DNA from 2 places in the Dietzia sp. NPDC055343 genome. Region 2 is predicted to be linked to the other one. Evidence: riboswitches for the same ligand, from Rfam matches in the RefSeq annotation. Region 2 holds a riboswitch; the other holds the start of a gene.
The links. A riboswitch is a leader RNA that binds a small molecule or an ion and turns the genes downstream of it on or off. The one in region 2 is predicted to bind S-adenosylmethionine.

Region 1 (4,415 bases), on a different contig from region 2:
GTCGATCCTCACCTGCGCGGGCACGGTAGACGGTCACCGGTTCGTCTCACCAACGACAATCGACCGCATCGTCGAGACGCAAGCCGACGGCACAGACCGGGTTCTCGGCGCCCCGATCCGCTTCGGGCTCGGGTGGGCACTACCGAGCGCGTCCATGCCCGGGGTGCCTTCGGGCAGGGTGTGCTGGTGGACCGGATACGGCGGCTCGGTCGTCACGGCGGACCTGGACCGCGGGATCACCGTCGCCTATGTGATGAACAAGATGTCGCCCGAGCTCGTCGGGGCCGCGCGACCGAACGACTACCTCGAGGCGATCTACTCAGCGGTGTGACGATCTCACGTCTGATCATGCCGTTCCGGTCAGTGGTCCCCGGGGCGGGAATGTCACCGCTTGGTGTGGACCCCGGGGGTCGACGACGATAACGCGGCGGCGATGTCTGAATGACATCCGGCGTCGTTCACGCACGCTCCGAGGACGCGTGAACGATGTCAGGATGACCGGTATGGCTCAACGACGGTCACGCCTGGTCGCCGTTGTCGTCGTCGTCCTCCTCACCGGACTCGTCGCGGCGGTCCTGGTCTACTCCGGCGTCCGGCAAAGCACGGTCGTCGTGGACGCCGAACCCACCGACCGGGTGGTCTCCGAGGGGCTCTTCGGCGCCAACCACCGGCACCCGTTCGGCACGTTCACCCCCGACCGCGAGCCGCAGCAGGGACTCGTCGACAGCGCCCGATCCGCGGGGATCAGCATGCTGCGCTATCCCGGCGGCACGGTGGCCAACACCTTCCGGTGGAAACGGGCGATCGGGCCGCGTGAGGACCGCGGCTGCCAGACCGGCGGCGGCGACGGTGCCCCGCTGGACAGCACCATCGGGCCCGACGAGCACATGGCGCTGGTCGAGCAGATGGGCGCCGAGACCACGATGGTGGTGAACTTCGCCACCGCCACCCCGCAGGAGGCGGCGGACTGGGTGAGCTACATGAACGCCCCCGTCGGCACCAGCCCCTGGGCGGACCTGCGGGCAGAGCACGGCCACCCCGAACCGTACGGGGTGACGTGGTGGGAGGTCGGCAACGAGCCCGATGTGGGCGACCAGGCCTACTGGATGGAACAGGACGCCTCGATCCTGCCCGGCGAACACCCCGAGCGCGCCCACAAGTACGCCTTCGGCGGGACGACCGAGTTCACCGATCAACGCCACAGCGCTCGCCGCGCGGGGCCGCCAAAGGCCGGAACGCGCACCTGGATCCGCGACCCCGACACGGGCGGGTAAGCGCGGCTGACCAAGGCCGGGCGAGATGGGCAGGTGTCACCGACCGAGTAGAAAATGACGACGACGACAACCTCGCCCCCGACAGCGGTGAGAAAGCTCTGAATCTCACCGCATCTCTGGCGCTATCCGACCGAGTTCATACAGCTCCGCACGCAGGCTCGCACGACGTTCGCGCATCGGCCGCCACGAAGCTGAACAGTCGACCGCCCACGCTGAGGATCCGGAATCGCGGACGCCACTGGCCGACGGTCACGCCACCGACAGAGAGTCGGCTCAGCCGGTCGACCGCGTGGTTCCACACGATGGCCTCCAGGCCGTCGCCGTTCAACTCGACCAACCCGTCGGGGCGAATCCGTACGAACACGTCGTGGAGCGGTTGATCCGCTTCGATCGATTTCCGGGCCTGGATGAAGTGCACTCGGTGGCCGGCGCGGTAGGACCCGCACGCGCCTCCCGCGGATGACAAGGGTTCGTGTGACATTGGGGGCGGCTCCTTACTGGAAGCCTCCGGCTGGAGGCGCTCTTGCCAAGTACCGGCCGGTACCGGGCCGCTTCGTCATCCGGGCCACCCGTGAACGCGGGGTTGGCGCACCGCCCAGCCGGAGCCTCGGGACGGCAACTCATGAAGCACGGCCACCATAACCGCGCACTACGACACCATCGTCTGAACGCAGGGACGCGCTGGTCGACGTCAACGACAGGCGAGCTCCGGTCCGCCATGGAGTGAACCTCCCTGGATCTGTCGGAGGGTTCCGATCTAACAAGGAAGACTGGAACCCATGTCGGGTCCCTGATGGGAGTGAACCCGGCGACCCTGCGGAACTGGATCGAGGCGGGATCTCACCCTTCGTCGCCGGAGTCGACCGCCGAGTCCGCGGAAGTCCGGCGACTCAAGCGGGAGAACGTCGAGCTGCGCCGGGCGAATGAGATTCTCAAGAACGCGTCGGCGTTGTCGCAGCGGCGGAGCTCGACCGCAGACTTACCTGATCGCCCGTCTACATCGACGTCCGCAAGGGACGATTCGGGGTCGAGCAGATTTGCCGCGTGCGCACCGAGCACGGCATCGGAGATCTCCGGAGAGCACCTAATACGCCCGCTCGGCCGCGCCGTCCACAGAGGTCGAGCTGGATGACGCGTACGCCGCCCACGAAGTGTTCTGCCTGTTCCACTACCAGCGCGGCCTGTACGGGGTGCTCGGGGCTGTGGCACAGCCTGCGCCGGCGGGGTCGCGACGTCGGACGGGACCAGGTCGCCCGCCTGATGCGCATCTGCGGCATTGTGCGGGGTAAGCGGCGCACGATCACGACAGAGTCGGATCCCTCGGCGGATCGGCATCCCGATCTGACCTGAGTTCCACAAGTTGACGGCGATTCATGGCTCGGGCGGGCGAATTGGCCTGGTAACAGCGTTGGGAGCCTGAGTTGCGGGGCACTAATCGGGTGGTGATTGGGCGCCACCGGACCATGATTACCGCCAGCTACAAAGCTCTACCAGGCCTCGACGCGTTGGAACTTCCGCACCAAGCGCGGGTTCAAGGTGCTACGAGCAATCTCCGCCGCTCCTCATCGGCCGAAAAATTGTCGGACACGCGCCGCTGGCATGCTGTCGGGCAGCCGGTGCCCCCGCTGCGTGGTCGAGCCCGCTAAACGTTGCTGCGAAGCTGACCTGCACGAACATGCACTCATCCCTGAGAACTCACTGTTCGGCGTTGTCAGTAGTGCCCCATAGAGTGGTGTAACTCGGTGGCCGAGATCGTCAGCAACGCCCGTGTCGTTGACGGATGTAGAGCGGCCACCGCGTGATCCTTCGAGTCAACCTTCCACAGAATCCTCGAGGAACCACAACGATGACCGCACCTCACATTGTCGACCCCGCCGGCCTGCTTGGCCAAGCCCTCGCCGACGCATCCCCGGATCTCATGCGCGAGCTGCTGCAGACCATGATCAACGCCCTGCTCTCGGCCGACGCCGACAGCGTCTGCGGCGCCGAATGGAACGCCCGCACCGCCGAGCGCACCAACCGCCGCAACGGTTACCGCCACCGCCCCCTGGACACTCGGGTCGGCACCGTCGACGTCGCCGTCCCGAAGCTGCGCTCGGGTTCCTACTTCCCGGAGTGGCTGCTCGAGCGCCGCAAGCGAGCCGAGTCCGCGCTGATCACGGTCGTGGCGGACTGCTACCTCGCCGGGGTCTCCACCCGCCGGATGGACAAGCTGGTCAAGACCCTGGGCATCGACTCACTGTCCAAGTCCCAGGTCTCGCGCATGGCCGCCGACCTGGACGAGCAGGTCGCCGCGTTCCGCCACCGGCACCTGGACGAGGCTGGCCCGTTCACCTTCGTCACCGCCGACGCGCTGACGATAAAGGTCCGAGAGAACAAGCAGGTCGTCAAGGCCTCGGTCCTGCTGGCCACCGGCACAGGCGGCGACGGCCACCGCGAAGTCCTCGGCATGCAGGTCGCCACCAGCGAGACCAAATCGTCGTGGAACACCTTCTTCGCCGACCTCGTGGCCCGCGGCCTGGGCGGCGTTCGGCTGGTGACCTCCGACGCCCACGCCGGGCTCGTCGAGGCGATCGCGGCGAACCTGCCCGGAGCCGCCTGGCAGCGCTGCCGCACCCACTACGCCGCCAACCTCATGGCCGTGTGCCCCAAGTCCATGTGGCCTGCAGTGAAGGCGATGCTGCACAGCGTGTATGACCAACCCACCGCCACCGCGGTGCATGAGCGGTTCGACCGGCTCCTGGAGTACACCGACGGACGACTGCCTGAGGTCGCCGACCACCTCGGGGACGCCCGGGAGGACCTGCTCGCCTTCACCGGTTTCCCGGACGACGTCTGGCGACAGATCTGGTCCAACAACCCCACCGAGCGGCTCAACCGCGAGATCCGCCGCCGCACGGACGTCGTGGGCATCTTCCCCAACCGTGATGCCATCGTCCGCCTCATCGGCGCCGTGCTGGCCGAGCAGACCGACGAATGGGCCGAAGGCCGCCGCTACCTCGGCCTCGAAGTCCTCAGCCGCTGCAGACTCACACTGACCACCAACCCCCACACCAGCTCTCAAGCGGAGGCGACCGCCGATCCACTGATGCAACTACCCGCCTGACCTCCAGCGAAGGATCAGAAACGAGTTACACCACT
Region 2 (4,415 bases):
GACGCCCCCGCGGTCTAGGCCCACGTCGTGACGGTTGAGCGCGTCGGTCAGCAGCACATAGGTGCAGGCGTCGAAGCGGGAGACGAGCTTGCCGGCCTGGTGGTCGAGGTACGACTGCACGGCGAAGCGACCGGACATTGACAGGTCCTCGGCGCGCGGATTCTCACCGGGCTGGGGCCGGTTGGAAAAGCGTTCGTCGAGCTCCACCTCGCCGCGGTACGACAGGTGGGCGATGCGGCGGGCGATGCCCAGACCGGTCACCGGCGTGCGACCGGTGCCGTGATAGCCACCCTGCTGCCAGTGGGGGTCGGAGGTGACGGCCATGATCTGTGCCGTCTGGATGCCGATCTGATCCGCCGACGCGCGCGCGCCCACGGCCAGGACGCAGGCCGCGCGGACACGCTCGGGATGGGTGATCATCCACTCGAGCGTGCGGGCCCCACCCATCGACCCGCCGATCACCGCAGCCCAACGCTCGATGCCCAGCAGGTCGGCGAGCATCCGCTCGGAGGTGACCATGTCCCGCACGGAGACGGCGGGGAAGCGGGCGCCCCAGTAGTGGCCGTCGGGGTGCAGTGAGCTCGGCCCGGTCGACCCACGGCACCCACCCAGGACGTTGACGGACACCACGCAGTAGCGGTTGGTGTCCAGCGGCAGTCCGGGCCCCACCAGCCCGTTCCACCAGCCCGGGGTGGGGTGCAGTGAGTCGACCGGCCCCACGACGTGCGAGTCGCCGGTCAACGCGTGCTCGACGAGCACCACGTTGGATCGATCCTCATTGACCCGCCCCCACCGCTGCACCGCGAGCGTCACCGCCGGGAGGACGACACCCGTGACCAGCGTGAGGTCGCCGATGGCGACGTGGCCGAGGGTGCCGTCACCCGGAGGTAGCAGCGCGAGCGGATCGGAGGCGGAGACCATGGGCGCGTGAGATCAGGAGATCGCGGCGAACCCGAGCTCGAGGTCGGCGATGATGTCCTCGACGGCCTCGATGCCCACCGACAGGCGGATGCTGGAGATGGACACCCCGGCGTTGGCGTTGGATTCCGGGGTGCCCTGCGAGTGGGTCGTGGTGGCCGGGTGGCTCACCAGCGACCGCACGTCACCGATGTTGACGAGGCAGGAGTGCAGCTTGAGCGCGTCGATGAACGACCAGGCCCGCTTCTTGAGGTCCTCGTCGGACGCGCCCTCGGGGGCGGTCAGCTCGAATGTGACGATCGCGCCGGCGCCCTTGGGGGAGATCTTCTTCTGGATGGCGTTCCAGGGCGAGGACGCCAGGCCGGCGTAGGAGACCGACGCGACGTCGCTGCGGGCCTCGAGCCACTCGGCGATCGTCTGCGCGTTGGACACGTGCCGCTCGACGCGCAGGCTCAGGGTGTCGATGCCCTGCGCGATGGCCCAGGCGTTGAACGGGCTCGGCGCGGCGCCGGTGTCACGCAGCAGTGTGACGCGGGCCTTGAGCGCCAGGGCCGGCGCGCCGAGGTCGGCGTAGACGGCGCCGTGGTAGGCGGGGTCCGGGGTGGTGAAGGACGGGTAGAGGTCCTCGCCGTCGCGCTGCGCGCGCCAGTCGAAGGAGCCGCCGTCGACCAGGACGCCGGCCAGCGAGGAGCCGTGGCCGCCGAGGTACTTGGTGGCGGAGATGACGACGACGTCGGCGCCCAGCTCCAGGGGACGGACCAGGTACGGGGTGGCCGTCGTGTTGTCCACGATGAGCGGCGCCTGGTTGCGGTGAGCGATCTCGGCGATGGCCGGGATGTCGAGCACGTCGTTGAGCGGGTTGGAGATCGTCTCGGCGTAGAACGCGCGCGTGTTGGGCCGGACGGCGGCCTGCCACGACTCGGGATCGTCCGGGTTCTCGACGAACGTGGTCTCGATGCCGTACTTGGGCAGGGTGTGGCGCAGCAGGGCATCGGTACCGCCGTAGAGGCGGGGCGAGGCCACGACGTGTCCGCCGGCCTGGAGGATCGACTGGATCGCCGCGGTCTCGGCGGCCTGTCCCGAGGCGAACATGGTCGCGGCGACGCCGCCCTCGAGGGAAGCGATACGCGCCTCGACCGCGGCGACGGTCGGGTTGGTGATGCGCGTGTAGATGGGGCCCATCTCGGACAGGGCGAACCGGTTGGCGGCCTGCTCGGCGTCCGCGAAGACGTACGAGGTGGTCTGGTAGATCGGCAGGTTGCGGGCGCCGGTGTCGGAGTCGACGGGCTGACCTGCGTGAATTTGGCGCGTCTCGAAGGCCCAGTCTGGATTGCTGTTGTCGTATGTCATAGGGGCCTGGCCCCTCCTCTCGTCAGAGGGTCCGGCCGCTGAAGGACAACGGACCCGCGCTTGCCTGCCACCGTATGTGGTGTGGGCCAGGTCGTCTCCCGGGGCACCCCACCGCGGTGGAGGGTTGCCGTCCAGCGAGCCGGGGCTTGTCGCTGGAACTCATGACCTGGGGTCAGGCTAGCCTAGGCCGTTTACCGCCCGCAACGAGGGGCTACGTGACCGGCTGACTGGTCCCAGCCCGTAGGCCGGAGTTCGGGCACCGCGGCCCCCGGACGTGGGATATCGTCACCGGTCAGTGGTCCAGATCACAGGCGGCCCTTCCGTCGACGGACCGAGGACCGGAGGAGACCCCGTGGACCAGAGTCCCCTGATCGAGATCGGCCTACCCATCGCGCTGGCGATCATCATGGTCGGCATCGGCCTGAGCCTGACCAAGGAGGACTTCGCGGTCCAGGCCAGGGCGCCGTGGGCCACCATCGTCGGCCTGGTCGCCCAGTTGATCCTCGTGCCGCTCGTGGGCGTCGGGGTCACCATGATCTTCGACCTCTCGCCACTGCTCGCGCTCGGCGTGATCCTCGTGGCCGCCTCACCCGGCGGCGCCACATCGAATCTCATCACCTACCTGGCCCGCGGCAGCGTCGCGCTGTCGATCATCCTCACCGCCATCGCGTCGGTCGCGGTGATCCTCACGCTGCCGCTGTGGTTCGACATCGGAGCTCGTGTCATCCCCGGTGCCACCGAATACGACGTGACGGTCCCGCTCGGCCAGACCTTCGGGCTCCTGCTGGGCGTCATCCTCATCCCCGTCGCACTGGGCATGCTCCTGCGAGCCCGCAAGCCGGCGCTGGCTGACCGGATCGAGCGGTTCGTCGGCGTCGTCGGGCTCGTCGTCCTGGTGGCACTCATCGTGGGCATCGTGCTGGGGGAGCGCGACCGCATCGTCGACCTGGTCGCCTCGGTCGGCCCCGCGGTGATCGTCCTCAATGTCGCGGTGATCATCCTGGGTGGCCTGGTCGCCTGGGTCTGCCGCCTGGGCCGCGCCGAGCAGATCGCGATCGCTGTCGAGCTCGGGATCAAGAACACCACGCTCACGATGCTCATCGCGTTCACCGTGATCGGCATCGAGGAGGTCGGTCTCGCCGCGGCGGTCTACAGCATCGTCATGTACATCACCACGTTCGTGTTGGTCTGGGGCGGGCGCCGGCTCATGCGTACGGCGCCCTTACCGGCGTCAGGGACCCCGGCAGCATTCGCCGCCCCCTGAACGGGTTGACCGTCACGGGAGCCACCCGGCACGCGGCGTAACCTGCTGCGGTGCCCCAGCCCGTCGCCGAACACCCCGGTTTCTCGCCCGCCCGCGTCCAGCTCGCGATTCTCGCCCTCGCGCTGGGCGGGTTCGGCATCGGCGTCACCGAGTTCGCCGCGATGGGCCTGCTCCGCTCGATCGCGGACAGCTTCGACATCTCCGAGCCGCAGGCCGGCACCGTCATCTCCGCCTACGCCCTCGGTGTGGTGGTGGGCGCCCCGCTGCTGACGGTGTGGACCTCCCGCTGGCGGAGGCGGACCCTGCTCATGGTCCTGATGGGGCTGTTCACGGCGGGCAACGTGGTCGCCGCGTTCGCGCCCACCCTCGAAACGCTGGTCGCCGCACGCTTCCTCGCCGGCATCCCGCACGGCGCGTACTTCGGCGTCGCCTCACTGGTCGCGGCCTCTCTCGCCGGGGCCGGCAAGCAGGCGCGGGCCGTGGCCCAGGTGCTGCTCGGTCTGTCCGTGGCGAACGTGATCGGCGTGCCCGTGGCCACCTGGCTCGGGGAGGCCGCGGGCTGGGAGTCCGCGTTTCTCGCTGTCGGAGTGATCGGGGCCGCGACCGTGGTGGCCATCCTCGTCGTCGTCCCCGAACCCACGGTGGGCGTCGTGGTCAGGGCGCGCGAGGAGTTGGCGGCGCTCGCCCGCCCGCAGATCCTCGCCACCCTCGCGGTGGGCGCAGTGGGCTTCGGCGGCATGTTCGCCATCTACACCTACATCCAGTGGACGATGGTCGACGTCGCCGGCATCGACCGCGCCTGGATGCCCGCTGTGCTGGCGGTGTACGGGCTCGGCATGGTCGCCGGCAACGTGGTGGGCGGCATCATCGCCGACCGCGATCT

Region 1: linked by a shared signal. The riboswitch ahead of ACWIE7_RS14490 (hypothetical protein) and the one ahead of ACWIE7_RS13415 (O-acetylhomoserine aminocarboxypropyltransferase/cysteine synthase family protein) in region 2 are both predicted to bind S-adenosylmethionine.

The regions. Positions count from the first base shown of each region.
Region 1 is NZ_JBSHMJ010000033.1:7,069-11,483, forward strand. Features, by position in the region: gene ACWIE7_RS14480 (serine hydrolase domain-containing protein) at 1-331, shown strand, start outside; gene ACWIE7_RS14485 (hypothetical protein) at 495-1,274, shown strand; gene ACWIE7_RS14490 (hypothetical protein) at 1,411-1,755, opposite strand; SAM riboswitch class IV at 1,789-1,902, opposite strand; gene ACWIE7_RS14495 (IS256 family transposase) at 3,121-4,380, shown strand.
Region 2 is NZ_JBSHMJ010000028.1:1,896-6,310, forward strand. Features, by position in the region: gene metX (homoserine O-acetyltransferase MetX) at 1-921, opposite strand, end outside; gene ACWIE7_RS13415 (O-acetylhomoserine aminocarboxypropyltransferase/cysteine synthase family protein) at 934-2,268, opposite strand; SAM riboswitch class IV at 2,320-2,435, opposite strand; gene ACWIE7_RS13420 (bile acid:sodium symporter family protein) at 2,621-3,532, shown strand; gene ACWIE7_RS13425 (MFS transporter) at 3,640-4,415, shown strand, end outside.